3 regions of the Streptomyces rubradiris genome follow, and region 3 is predicted to be linked to each of the others. Evidence: riboswitches for the same ligand, from Rfam matches in the RefSeq annotation. Region 3 holds a riboswitch; each other region holds the start of a gene.

Region 1 (3,995 bases), on a different contig from region 3:
CCGCGCTGGGGGATCTCCCAGGCCGTGCGGTACAGGGCGCGGATGTCCTCGGGGATCCACTGGAAGTCCTGCACCGAGCCGTTGGCCTCGCGCAGTGCCTCGCGGGTGCGGGCGTCCCAGACGCCGAGGTCCTTCAGGTCCTGCACCAGGTAGGAGTTGACCTGGAGGAACTCGCCGGACAGGGTCTCGCGCTTGAACAGGTTCGACACCTGCGGCTCGACGCACTCGTACACCCCCGCGATCGACGCGATGGTGGCCGTCGGCGCGATCGCCAGCAGCAGCGAGTTGCGCATGCCCGTCCTGGCGATGCGCTCACGCAGCGCCGCCCAGCGCTCGGGCCAGGTGAACTCGACACCGTAATGGTCGGGGTGCAGCACGCCCCGGGCCGTGCGGGTCTTCTCCCAGGCGGGCAGGGGGCCGTTGCGCTCGGCGAGGTCGGCGGACGTCTCGTAGGCGGCCAGCATGATCCGCTCGGAGATGCGCGTGGACAGCGCCTTGGCCTCGGCCGAGTCGAACGGCAGCCGCAGCTTGAAGAAGACGTCCTGGAGGCCCATCGCGCCCAGCCCGACCGGGCGCCACTTGGCGTTGGAACGCCCGGCCTGTTCGGTGGGGTAGTAGTTGATGTCGACGACGCGGTCGAGGAAGGTGACGGCGGTGCGGACGGTGGCGTCCAGGCGGTCCCAGTCGATGTCGCCGTCGCGGACGAAGGCGCCGAGGTTGATGGAGCCGAGGTTGCAGACGGCCGTCTCGCCGTCGTTGGTGACCTCCAGGATCTCGGTGCAGAGGTTGGAGGAGTGGATGACGTTGCCGGGTTCGGCGGTCTGGTTGGCGGTGCGGTTGGCGGCGTCCTTGAAGGTCATCCAGCCGTTGCCGGTCTGGGCCAGGGTGCGCATCATCCGGCCGTACAGTTCCCGGGCGGGGAGGGTCTTCTTGGCCAGGCCGGCGGCTTCGGCCTTGCGGTAGGCGGTGTCGAAGTCCTCGCCCCACAGGTCGACGAGGTGGGGGACGTCGGCGGGGGAGAACAGGGACCACTGGGCGTCGGCGTTGACCCGGCGCATGAACTCGTCGGGGATCCAGTGGGCGAGGTTGAGGTTGTGGGTGCGGCGGGCGTCCTCGCCGGTGTTGTCGCGCAGCTCCAGGAACTCCTCGATGTCGGAGTGCCAGGTCTCCAGGTAGACGGCGGCGGCGCCCTTGCGCCGGCCGCCCTGGTTCACGGCGGCGACCGAGGCGTCCAGGGTCTTCAGGAACGGCACGATCCCGTTGGAGTGCCCGTTCGTCCCCCGGATCAGCGAACCGCGCGAGCGGATGCGGGAGTACGACAGCCCGATGCCGCCGGCGTGCTTCGACAGCCGGGCGACCTGGTGGTAGCGGCCGTAGATGGAGTCCAGCTCGTCCAGCGGGGAGTCCAGCAGGTAGCAGGACGACATCTGGGGGTGGCGGGTGCCGGAGTTGAACAGGGTGGGGGAGGAGGGCAGGTAGTCCAGGCGGCTCATCAGGCCGTAGAGCGAGGCGACCTCGTCCACGGAGCGGGCCGTGTCGTCCTCGGCCAGGCCGCTGGCCACGCGCAGCATGAAGTGCTGGGGCGTCTCGATGACCTTGCGGGTGATCGGGTGGCGCAGCAGGTAGCGGCTGTGCAGGGTGCGCAGGCCGAAGTAGCCGAAGCGGTCGTCGGCGCCCTCCGCCACGGCCGAGTCCACCAGCGCGTCCAGCCGTCCGGCGTGGGTGCGCACGAACTCGGCGGTGCGGTCGGCGACCAGGCCCTCGCGATGACCCACCGTGATCGACCCGGTGAAGGAGGTCACGCCCTGGGAGGCGGCCTCGGCCCGGATCGCGAGGGTCAGCAGCCGGGCGGCCAGCTTCGAGTAGGCGGGGTCCTCGGCGATCAGGCCGGCGGCGGCCTCCGTGGCCAGCTCGCGCAGCTCCGCCTCGTCGGCCCGCGCGGACCGGCCGCGCAGCGCGGCGGCGGCGACCCGCCCGGGGTCGGCGTCGGGCAGATCGGCCGTCAGCTCGGACAGCGTCCGCAGCAGCGCGGTACCGGGAGCGTCGGTCTCCGGTCCGCTGACCGAAGCCGGGTCGGCTGGCGCGATGGTCACGTGGGGGTCTCCCTCGCTCGGCACGGGGCCTGGCGGAGGGCAGGGGACAGCACGAGCGCGCGACGGCTCTCGCGTCCACCGGCCCATTCCACGAGGCCCGGACGTCGGGCACACCGGCCGGGTGGCCGGGTGCGCTGTCGGCAGGTCCTCGGACTGACGCTCGTACGCGGATACGCACAAGTACACCGTTGCGGGACAGTTCCGGATTCGCACCGGATTCCCCTGCGGCGACAGCGAGCATGAGCATACATCTTGTGCCGGGCTGTCGTGTCACCCCCAGATGTTGTGTCCCGGTGGTGTCAGAGCGTCAACTCGTAGGTGAGCAGCGTGATGCCGTCCAGCTCCGGCACGGGATTCCAGTCCCGTTCGGGTGTGCGGACGAATCCCAGCCGTTCATAGATGCGGTGGGCGGTGCGCATGGTGCGCTGGGTGGACAGGACGACGGCCGTGCAGCCCTCCGTGGCCCTCGCGCGCTCGATACAGGCCCGGACGAGCGCCTCGCCGGCGCCCCGGCCGCGGGCCGCGCGGTCCACCGCGAGCATGCGGATCTCCGCCTCGCCGGGGCGGGCTATGTCCGCCATGGGGCCACCGGACGGGACGAAGGTGACGCCGCCGAGCGGCCGGTCGTCCGCGACGGCGACGAGGACCTCGGCGGCGGCGGCGCGTTTCGCCACGTCCTTCAGCTCGCCCAGGTACGCGTCGCTCTCGCCGAAGTCCAGGAGGCCGTCTCCGAGGTAGGCCTGTGCGGTGATCTCGCCGAGGACGGCGTACTCGGGAGGGGCGGCGGGCCGGATGACGATGTCCATGGGCCGAGTGTGCCGGACGGGTACGACAAGGCGTCGAAGTTTTCCACAGGGTGCGTGCCCCGCCGGTTTCCACAGGGTGCCCCGCCGGGGAGGGCCGCGCGTCACCCGCCCGGACCGGTGTATGGCAGCGGGCCGGACAGGCGACGGCAGCGGGCCGCCGACGCGTCTGCTGTCGGCGGCCCGCTGCGGATGTCGCGTGGGTCAGTGCGCGCTGCCCGCGGTGGCCGGCGGAAGCTCCACCTGGACATCGGGGTCGCCGGAGTCCGCCGTGTAGTCCTCCGGCTTGGTCTCGTCGATGCCCGCGGGGGCCTTCACGGCCTTCAGGACGACCGTCAGGACCACGGTGACCAGGACGTTCAGCACGAACGCCGTCAGGCCGATGTAACCGATCTCGCCGATGCCGGGGATCTCCTTCGAGGAGCCGCCGAAGTGCTTCTGCGTGGGCGAGGCCACCCCGTAGGCGGCGGCCGTGCCGTAGACCATGCCGACCGCCCAGCCGGCCAGCAGCGCCCAACGGTGGAACCAGCCGGTGAACAGGCCGCCGACCAGGGCCGGGAAGGTCTGCAGGATCCAGATGCCGCCCAGCAGCTGGAAGTTGATGGCGACGGTCTTGTCCATGGTGAGGACGAACACCAGGGCGCCGACCTTCACCAGCAGGGAGACCAGCTTGGAGACCTTGGTCTCCTCCGCGGCCGTCGCGTTCGGCTTGATGAAGTCCTTGTAGATGTTGCGGGTGAAGAGGTTGGCCGCCGCGATGGACATGATCGCGGCCGGGACCAGGGCGCCGATGCCGATCGCCGCGAACGCCACGCCGGTGAACCAGTCCGGGAACATGTCCTCGAACAGCTGCGGGATGGCGAGCTGGCCGTTGGAGACCTTCACCCCGGCCGCGATCGCCATGAAGCCCAGCAGCGCCAGCAGACCCAGCATCAGGGAGTACAGCGGCAGGATCGTGGTGTTGCGGCGGATCACCTCACGGCTGCGGGACGACAGGGTCGCGGTGATCGAGTGGGGGTACATGAACAGCGCGAGTGCCGAGCCGAGCGCCAGCGTGGCGTACGTCCACTGGCCCGCCTCCGGCGGCGCGAGCGCCCCG
Region 2 (3,995 bases), on a different contig from region 3:
GAGGTCGCCGACGGCGGCGATCATCGCGCCGTTGTCCGTGCACAACCGCGGCGGCGGCACCCGCAAGGTGATCCCGGCCGCCCGGCAGCGCTCCTCGGCCAGCGCCCGCACCCGCGAGTTCGCGGCGACCCCGCCGACGACGACCAGCGTGCCCACCCCGTGCTCCCGGCAGGCGGCGACGGCCTTGCGGGTCAGTACGTCGGCGACCGCCTCCTGCAGCGACGCGGCCCCGTCGTGGACGGGCAGTTCGCGCCCGCGGTGGGCTTCCGCCCAGCGGGCCGCCGCCGTTTTCAGCCCGGAGAAGGAGAAGTCGTAGGAGCCGGGGAGGGGGCGGGGGAAGTCGACGGCGCGTGGATCGCCGTCCCGGGCGGCCCGGTCGATGGCCGGGCCGCCGGGGTACGGCAGCCCGAAGACCCGCGCGACCTTGTCGAAGCACTCGCCGGCGGCGTCGTCCAGGGTGTCGCCGAGGTGGACGATCGGATCGCGGGCCAGGTCGCGCACGAGGAGCAGCGAGGTGTGGCCGCCGGAGACGATCAGGACCACGCACGGGTCGGGCAGCGGTCCGTGCTCCAGGGTGTCGGCGGCGGCGTGACCGGCGAGGTGGTGCACGCCGTGGAGCGGGACGCCCAGCGCGTAGGCGATGCCCTTCGCTCCCGCGAGGCCCACGTGCAGCGCGCCGGACAGGCCCGGGCCCGTGGTCACGGCGACCGCCCCGATGTCGGAGAGCCGCAGCCCGGCCTGGTCCAGCGCCTGGCGCACCACCGGGCGCAGGGCGTGCAGGTGGGCCCGGGACGCGATCTCGGGCACCACTCCGCCGAAGCGGGCGTGCTCGTCCATGCTCGACGCCACGGCGTGCCCGAGCAGGCGTCCGTCCCGGACGAGCCCCGCACCGGTCTCGTCACACGACGACTCGATCCCGAGGACGATCGGAGAGCCCATGCCCTCCCCTTCCCTTCCTGCAACAAAATAGTTATTGCAACCAGTGTGCAATAAGATCTCCCCGGACGTGAACCCGGTCCCGGCCGCACGGTGATCGCTTAGTAGAGTCCACTCCTGTCGCCCCCCGAACTCCGAGGTAGCCAGCAGTGACCCCCGCCCGGACCGCGTACGAGCCGAACACGTCCTCCGCACCGCGGAACGCCTCGGTGTGCCCCGACCGCGGCAGCCACCCGTACCCGCCGCAGCGGGGGCGCCATCGCCGCTGACCCAATACCCCGGGCCTGCATGACGTCAGGCCCTCGCCTCCCGTGGGGGAAGTCCGGTGAGAGACCGGCGCTGACCCGCAACGGTGTGCACGGAGCCGGATCCGACGGTTGTCGTGCGAGCCCGATCGCCTGCGGGGGCGTGACGACCCGTTGACTGCTCGCCGTGGACCGCGAGAGGGGTACCGGACGGCCGACCGCGGCCTTACGGGCTGATCCTGCTCGATGTCCAGCAGGCGGCCCGTTCGAAAGGCCCCCAGGTGCGCCGAGGTACGGCCCCCACCCGCATGCCCGTGTTGCCGCTCAGCCTGTCCCTGGCGCTGCTGCTCCTGCTGTCCCTCGTGACCGGGGTCGGGCTCGGCGCCGCCGGCGTCGGCTGGGCGGAGGTACCGCACTTCCTGTGGGCCGGACTCACCGGCGGGACCGTGCGGGCGCGGGACGCGGCCGCGTACACCATCGTCTGGGAGATCCGCCTGCCGCGGGTGCTGCTGGGGGCCGTGGTCGGAGCGGGGCTCGCGACCGTCGGGGTGGCCGTGCAGGCCATGGTGCGCAACGCGCTGGCCGATCCGTTCGTGCTCGGCATCTCCTCCGGCGCGGCGGTGGGCGCCAACGCCGTCATCCTCCTCGGCGCGTTCGCCGGGCTCGGCGTGTGGGCGCTGTCCGCCTCGGCGTTCGCCTCCGCCCTCGCCGCCATGGCGCTCGTGTACGCCGCGGCCCGCTCCTCGCACGGGCTGACGCCCCTGCGGCTGATCCTGACCGGCACGGCACTGGCGTACGGCTTCGAGGCCGTCACCACGGTCATGGTGTTCGGCGCGGCCCGGGGCGAGGCGGCCCGGTCCGCGATGATGTGGCTGCTGGGCAGCCTGGGCGGCGCCACCTGGGCCAGTCTCCCGCTCGCCGCCGTCGCGGTGGCTGCCGGATGGGCCTGGCTGCGGTGGCGGGCCGAGGCGCTCAACGCGCTCGCCATGGGGGACGAGACCGCGGCCGCGCTCGGCGTCGGGCCGGCCCGGCTGCGCCGGGAGCTGTTCCTCGTCACCGCGGCCGTGACCGGGACGGTGGTGGCGGTCAGCGGGGCCATCGGATTCGTCGGGCTGATGGTGCCGCACGTCACCCGGATGCTGGTCGGCGCCGACCACCGGCGGGTACTGGCGGTCGCCCCGCTCGCCGGGGCGGTGCTGCTGGTGTGGGCGGACGCGCTGTCCCGGCTGCTGTTCGCCCCCGCCGAGCTGCCGGTCGGAGTGATCACCGCGGTGGTCGGCGTGCCCGCGTTCCTGCTGCTGATGCGGCGGGGCGGCTACGCGTTCGGGGGGCGCTGAGCGATGCGACTCGACATCGAGGACGTCACGATCGAGGCGGCCGGACTCCGGCTGGTCGAGCACATCGACCTCACCGTGGGCAGCGGGGCGTTCGCCGGACTCGTCGGTCCCAACGGCAGCGGCAAGTCGACCCTGCTGCGCTCCCTGTACCGGGCGCTGCGGCCGGCCGGGGGAGCGGTACGGCTGGACGGGGACGACCTGCACGCCATGGACGCGCGGGCCGCCGCCCGCGTGCTGGCCGCGCTGCCCCAGGAGTCCTCGGCCGAGTTCGACTTCACCGTCGCCGAGGTGGTCGCCATGGGGCGGCTGCCGCACCAGGGCCGCACGGCCGCCTCGGACCGGGAGATCTGCGCCCGGGCGATGGCCCGCACCGGCGTCGCCCACCTCGCCGGCCGCGGCTTCCTCGGCCTGTCCGGCGGCGAGAAGCAACGGGTCCTCATCGCCCGTGCCCTGGCCCAGCAGCCGAGGGTCCTGGTCCTCGACGAGCCCACCAACCACCTCGACATCGCCCACCAGCTGGACGTGCTGTCCCTGGTCCGCGCCAGCGGCCTGACCGTGCTGGCCGCGCTGCACGACCTCAACCTGGCGGCGGCCCACTGCGACGTGCTGTACGTCCTCGACGGCGGCCGGATCGTCGCCTCCGGTCCCCCCGGGGAGGTCCTCCGACCCGCCTTGCTGGCCGAGGTGTTCGGCGTGCGGGCGCACACCGTCCGGCACCCGGAGACGGACGCCGTCCAGCTCCTGTTCGACCTGCTCCCGCCCACTGCCTGAAGGATGCCCATGCGCAAGCAGCTACTTGCCACCGCCCTCTGTCTGGCCGCGACCGCCACCGGATGCGGCGCCACGGTGGAGCCGGCCGAGGACGCGAAACCCTCCTCCTCCATCACCCTGACCAACTGCGGTCGCCAGGTGACGTACGACAAGGTCCCCGAGCGGGTCGTCACCAACGATGTCGGCATCACGGAGCTGATGTTCGCCCTCGGTCTGGAGGACCGCATGGCCGGCTTCGCCATGCCCGACGACAAGGGCGACCTGCGCGGCGTGCCCTGGAAGGACGGCTACGACAAGGTCAAGTGGCTGTCCAAGGACCAGCTCACCAAGGAGAACGTCCTCGACGCCCGCGCCGACCTCGTCTTCGCCGGCTGGAACTACGGCTTCCGCGAGGACGGCGGCTTCACCCCCGACGCGCTGAAGAAGCTCGGCATCCCCTCGTACATCCTCACCGAGTCCTGCCACAACGGTCGTACGAAGTCCTCCCGCGGCATCATGCCGCCCCTGGACGCCCTGTACACCGACCTCACCAACCTCGGCAGGCTCTTCGGCGTCCAGAAGCGCGCGGCCGCTCTGATCGCCGACTTCAAGAAACAGGTCGCGGACGTGCGGGCGAAGGCACCCAAGGGCTCCGACCGTCCTTCCGTCTTCCTCTACGACAGCGGCCAGGACACACCCTTCACCTCCGGCCGCTACGCCGCCCCGG
Region 3 (3,995 bases):
CCGGGCGTTCTCGAAGAACCACCCGCTGTGGATCGCCCGGCACGGCACCGCGAAGCCCGGGGCGCTGCCCGGCGGCTGGCGGTACTGGACGTTCTGGCAGTACCGCACGAAGGGCACGCTGCCGGGTGACCAGGATCTCTTCAACGGCACCCTGGACCGGCTGCGGATCTTCGCGCGGGGCCGGTAGCCAAGGGGTGTCCGACCTGGAGGGGCGGAACAGAACCCGGGTATGGGATTGCCGACACCGCCGTGCCCGCCCCAGTTCATCTTCCGTTCACCCAGGTTGCCTACGTTCATCCAGCCAACGACCTCGAACGATTGCCTGGGTAAATGGAAAGCTTCTCGCTGATCCTCGCGATTGTGGTGGTAACCGCTCTCGCGTTCGATTTCACGAACGGTTTCCACGACACCGCGAACGCGATGGCCACCACCATCTCCACAGGCGCCCTGAAGCCCAAGATCGCGGTGACCATGTCCGCCGTCCTCAACCTCGCGGGCGCCTTCCTCTCCGTGGAGGTCGCGAACACGATCTCCAAGGGTCTCGTCGACGAGACCGGCATCCGGCCCGAGGTCATCTTCGCCGCCCTGGTCGGCGCGATCCTCTGGAACCTGCTGACCTGGCTGGTGGGCCTGCCGTCCAGTTCCTCGCACGCCCTGATGGGCGGCCTGGTCGGCGCCACCGTCGCCTCCGCCGGCTTCGACGGCGTCCACGGCGGCGTCCTGGTCACCAAGGTGCTGCTCCCCGCCGTCGCCGCGCCGGTCGTGGCGGGCCTCGCCTCGTTCCTGGCCACCCGGCTCTCCTACCGCGTCGGCGGCACCGGCGACACCGAGGCGACCCGCAAGGGCTACCGCGTCGGCCAGATCGCCTCCGCCGGCCTGGTCTCGCTCGCGCACGGCACCAATGACGCCCAGAAGACGATGGGCATCATCACCCTCGCGCTGATCGCGGGCGGCTCCCTCGCCCCCGGCGCCAACCCTCCCACCTGGGTGATCCTCTCCGCCGGCCTGGCCATCGCGCTCGGCACCTACATCGGCGGCTGGCGCATCATCCGCACCATGGGCAAGGGCCTGACCGACCTGGAGCCGCGCCAGGGCTTCGCCGCCCAGACCGGCGCCGCGACCGCCATCCTGGCCTCCTCCCACCTCGGCTTCTCCCTCTCCACCACCCACGTCGTCTCCGGCTCGGTGATGGGCGCGGGCCTCGGCCGCAAGGGCGGCGTGGTCCGCTGGTCCACCGCGACCCGCATGGCCGTCGCCTGGGTGCTCACCCTGCCGGCCGCCGCGCTGGTCGGCGCGGGCGCCGAGTCCGTCACCGACCTCGGTGACTGGGGCACCGCCGCCGTCGCCGTCTTCCTGGTCGCCGCGAGCGCCGCCATCTGGAAGATCTCCCGCCGCGAGGTCGTGGACCACACCAACGTGGTCGAGGAGACCGGCGAGCCGGCCGGTGTCGTCACCACCGCCATCGCCGCGGTCACCCCGCCGCCCGCCGGGCCGCTCGCCGACAGCCTGACGGCCCCGGCCACCGCCGACCTGAGGACCGCCGGCCTGACGGCCACGATCCCCGCCCCGGCCGCCGAACCGGCCCCCGCCGCCCCGCCGGCCGCCACGGTCTGACCCGCCCGCACGGTTACTGAAGGAAGCAATCCGCATGAAGATCGACTGGGCGGCCCTCGGCTCCGTGCTGGGCGTCAGCGTCGTGTTCACGGTGGGCCTGGTGGCCCTGTTCACCCTCGGCATCAACGGACTGTCCCGCCGCGAGCGGACCACGGCCCAGGGCGGCTCCGCCGCGCTCGCCGTCACCGGCGCCTACGCCTGCTTCGCCGCCTGCGCGGCGGCCGTGGCCTACGGCATCTACCTGATCGTGGCCTGACCGCAGGCCCCCGATCCCGCCTCCGCCCCGCCGACCGGCCCACCCGCCGGACCCGGCGGGGCGGACGCATGTCCCGGCGGCCCCGAAGACCCGCCCGGCGCCCCGGCGATGTGGGCCTCAGCACAGTCGGGCATCCCAGGTCAAAGGCAAGTTGACGGCCCTTCCGGGCACGTGGTGGACTGCCCAGGCCATGTACGGCGGCAGCAGAGGAAGCCGGTGCGAATCCGGCGCGGTCCCGCCACTGTCACCGGGGAAGAACTCCCCGGGAGCCAGGAACTCTCGCCGCCGGAATCCGTCGAACCAGGGCGTGGACACCCTGAGTGAGGACACGAATCGCCATGCTCGGCTGCCGAAGGACCCGTACCAGGAACGCCCCTGTGCCCACGGCCGGCTGAGCCGATGGGTGCCGACCGCACATACGCGTACGGTGCCGCCGCCGGCGTCCTCGGCGATCTGCTCCTCGGCGATCCCCGCCGCGGGCACCCGGTCGCCGCGTTCGGCCGCGCGGCCACGGCCGTGGAAGGCGCCTTGTGGCACGACCACCGGGGCTGGGGCGCCGTGCACACCGCCGTATGCGCCGGTGGCGCCGTCGCGCTCGGGGCGCTGGCCGCACGCGCCGTACGCCCCTCCGGTACCGCCTCCGTCGCGCTGACCGCCGCCGCCACCTGGGCCGTCGTCGGCGGCACCTCGCTCGCCCGCGAGGCCCAGGCGATCGGGCGCGCCCTGGCCGCCGGGGACACCGAGGCCGCCCGCGCCCGGCTGCCCCACCTGTGCGGCCGGGACCCGCAGGCGCTGGACGCCGACGGGATGGCCCGGGCCGTGGTCGAGTCGGTCGCCGAGAACACCTCCGACGCCGTGGTGGGCGCCCTGGTGTGGGGAGCCGTGGCCGGGGTGCCGGGGCTGCTCGGGTTCCGGGCCGTCAACACCCTGGACGCGATGGTGGGTCACAAGTCGCCCCGGCACCGCCGCTACGGCTGGGCCTCCGCCCGCCTCGACGACGTCGCCGGCTGGCCCGGCGCCCGGCTCACCGCCCTACTCGCCACCGTCGCCGGACCCGACCCGCGCGGCGCCCTGCGCGCCTGGAAGGCCGACGCCCGCAAGCACCCGAGCCCCAACGCCGGTCCCGTGGAGGCCGCCTTCGCGGGCGCCCTCGGCGTCCGGCTCGGCGGAACGCTCTCCTACGGCGGCCGGGTCGAACACCGGCCCGTACTCAACGGCGGCAGCGGACGGCCGGTCCGGGTCACCGACATCGACCGGGCGGTACGGCTCTCCCGCCGCGTCGGCCTGCTCGCCCTCGGCACCACGCTCGCCGCGCGCGCACTGCTGAAAGGACGTGGGAAGTGAACGGTGGTCTCCTCGTGGCTGGCACCACCTCGGACGCCGGCAAGAGCGTCGTGACCGCCGGGATCTGCCGGTGGCTGGCGCGCCAGGGCGTGAAGGTGGCGCCGTTCAAGGCGCAGAACATGTCCCTGAACTCGTTCGTGACCCGGGAGGGCGCGGAGATCGGCCGCGCCCAGGCCATGCAGGCCCAGGCCTGCCGGATCGAGCCGACCGCGCTGATGAACCCGGTGCTGCTCAAGCCCGGCGGCGAGCAGAGCAGCCAGGTCGTGCTGCTCGGCAAGCCGGTGGGCGAGCTGAGCGCGCGCGGCTACCACGGCGGGCGCCAGCAGCGGCTGCTGGGCACGGTGCTGGACTGCCTGGCCGAACTGCGGGGCACGTATGACGCGGTGATCTGCGAGGGGGCGGGCAGCCCGGCCGAGATCAACCTGCGGCGGACCGACATCGTCAACATGGGCATCGCGCGGGGCGCGCGGCTGCCGGTGCTGGTGGTGGGTGACATCGACCGCGGGGGCGTCTTCGCGTCCTTCTTCGGCACGGTCGCCCTGCTCTCCCCCGAGGACCAGGAACTCGTCGCCGGATTCCTGGTGAACAAGTTCCGCGGCGACGTCGGCCTGCTCGAACCCGGCCTGGAGATGCTGCACGGCCTCACCGGGCGGCGGACCTACGGCGTGCTGCCCTTCCGGCACGGGCTCGGCATCGACGAGGAGGACGGACTGCGCGTCTCCCTGCGGGGCACCGTACGGGAGTCCGCCGTCACTCCCCCGGTCGGCGAGGACGTGCTCCG

What was found. Region 3 has a riboswitch for cobalamin ahead of Srubr_RS06795 (cobalamin biosynthesis protein). Riboswitches for the same ligand answer to the same signal wherever they lie in the genome.
Region 1: it holds a riboswitch for cobalamin, as region 3 does, so the genes downstream of both, Srubr_RS25430 (ribonucleoside-diphosphate reductase subunit alpha) here and Srubr_RS06795 (cobalamin biosynthesis protein) in region 3, are expected to answer to the same signal.
Region 2: it holds a riboswitch for cobalamin, as region 3 does, so the genes downstream of both, Srubr_RS22380 (FecCD family ABC transporter permease) here and Srubr_RS06795 (cobalamin biosynthesis protein) in region 3, are expected to answer to the same signal.

What each region holds. Positions count from the first base shown of each region.
Region 1 is NZ_BNEA01000015.1:2,788,180-2,792,174, reverse strand. Features, by position in the region: gene Srubr_RS25430 (ribonucleoside-diphosphate reductase subunit alpha) at 1-2,093, opposite strand, end outside; cobalamin riboswitch at 2,216-2,340, opposite strand; gene Srubr_RS25425 (GNAT family N-acetyltransferase) at 2,393-2,899, opposite strand; gene mctP (monocarboxylate uptake permease MctP) at 3,101-3,995, opposite strand, start outside.
Region 2 is NZ_BNEA01000015.1:2,068,168-2,072,162, reverse strand. Features, by position in the region: gene tsaD (tRNA (adenosine(37)-N6)-threonylcarbamoyltransferase complex transferase subunit TsaD) at 1-939, opposite strand, end outside; cobalamin riboswitch at 1,222-1,356, shown strand; gene Srubr_RS22380 (FecCD family ABC transporter permease) at 1,490-2,518, shown strand; gene Srubr_RS22375 (ABC transporter ATP-binding protein) at 2,522-3,289, shown strand; gene Srubr_RS22370 (ABC transporter substrate-binding protein) at 3,299-3,995, shown strand, end outside.
Region 3 is NZ_BNEA01000001.1:1,455,604-1,459,598, forward strand. Features, by position in the region: gene Srubr_RS06780 (lysozyme) at 1-187, shown strand, start outside; gene Srubr_RS06785 (inorganic phosphate transporter) at 331-1,614, shown strand; gene Srubr_RS06790 (hypothetical protein) at 1,649-1,870, shown strand; cobalamin riboswitch at 2,029-2,171, shown strand; gene Srubr_RS06795 (cobalamin biosynthesis protein) at 2,270-3,214, shown strand; gene Srubr_RS06800 (cobyric acid synthase) at 3,211-3,995, shown strand, end outside.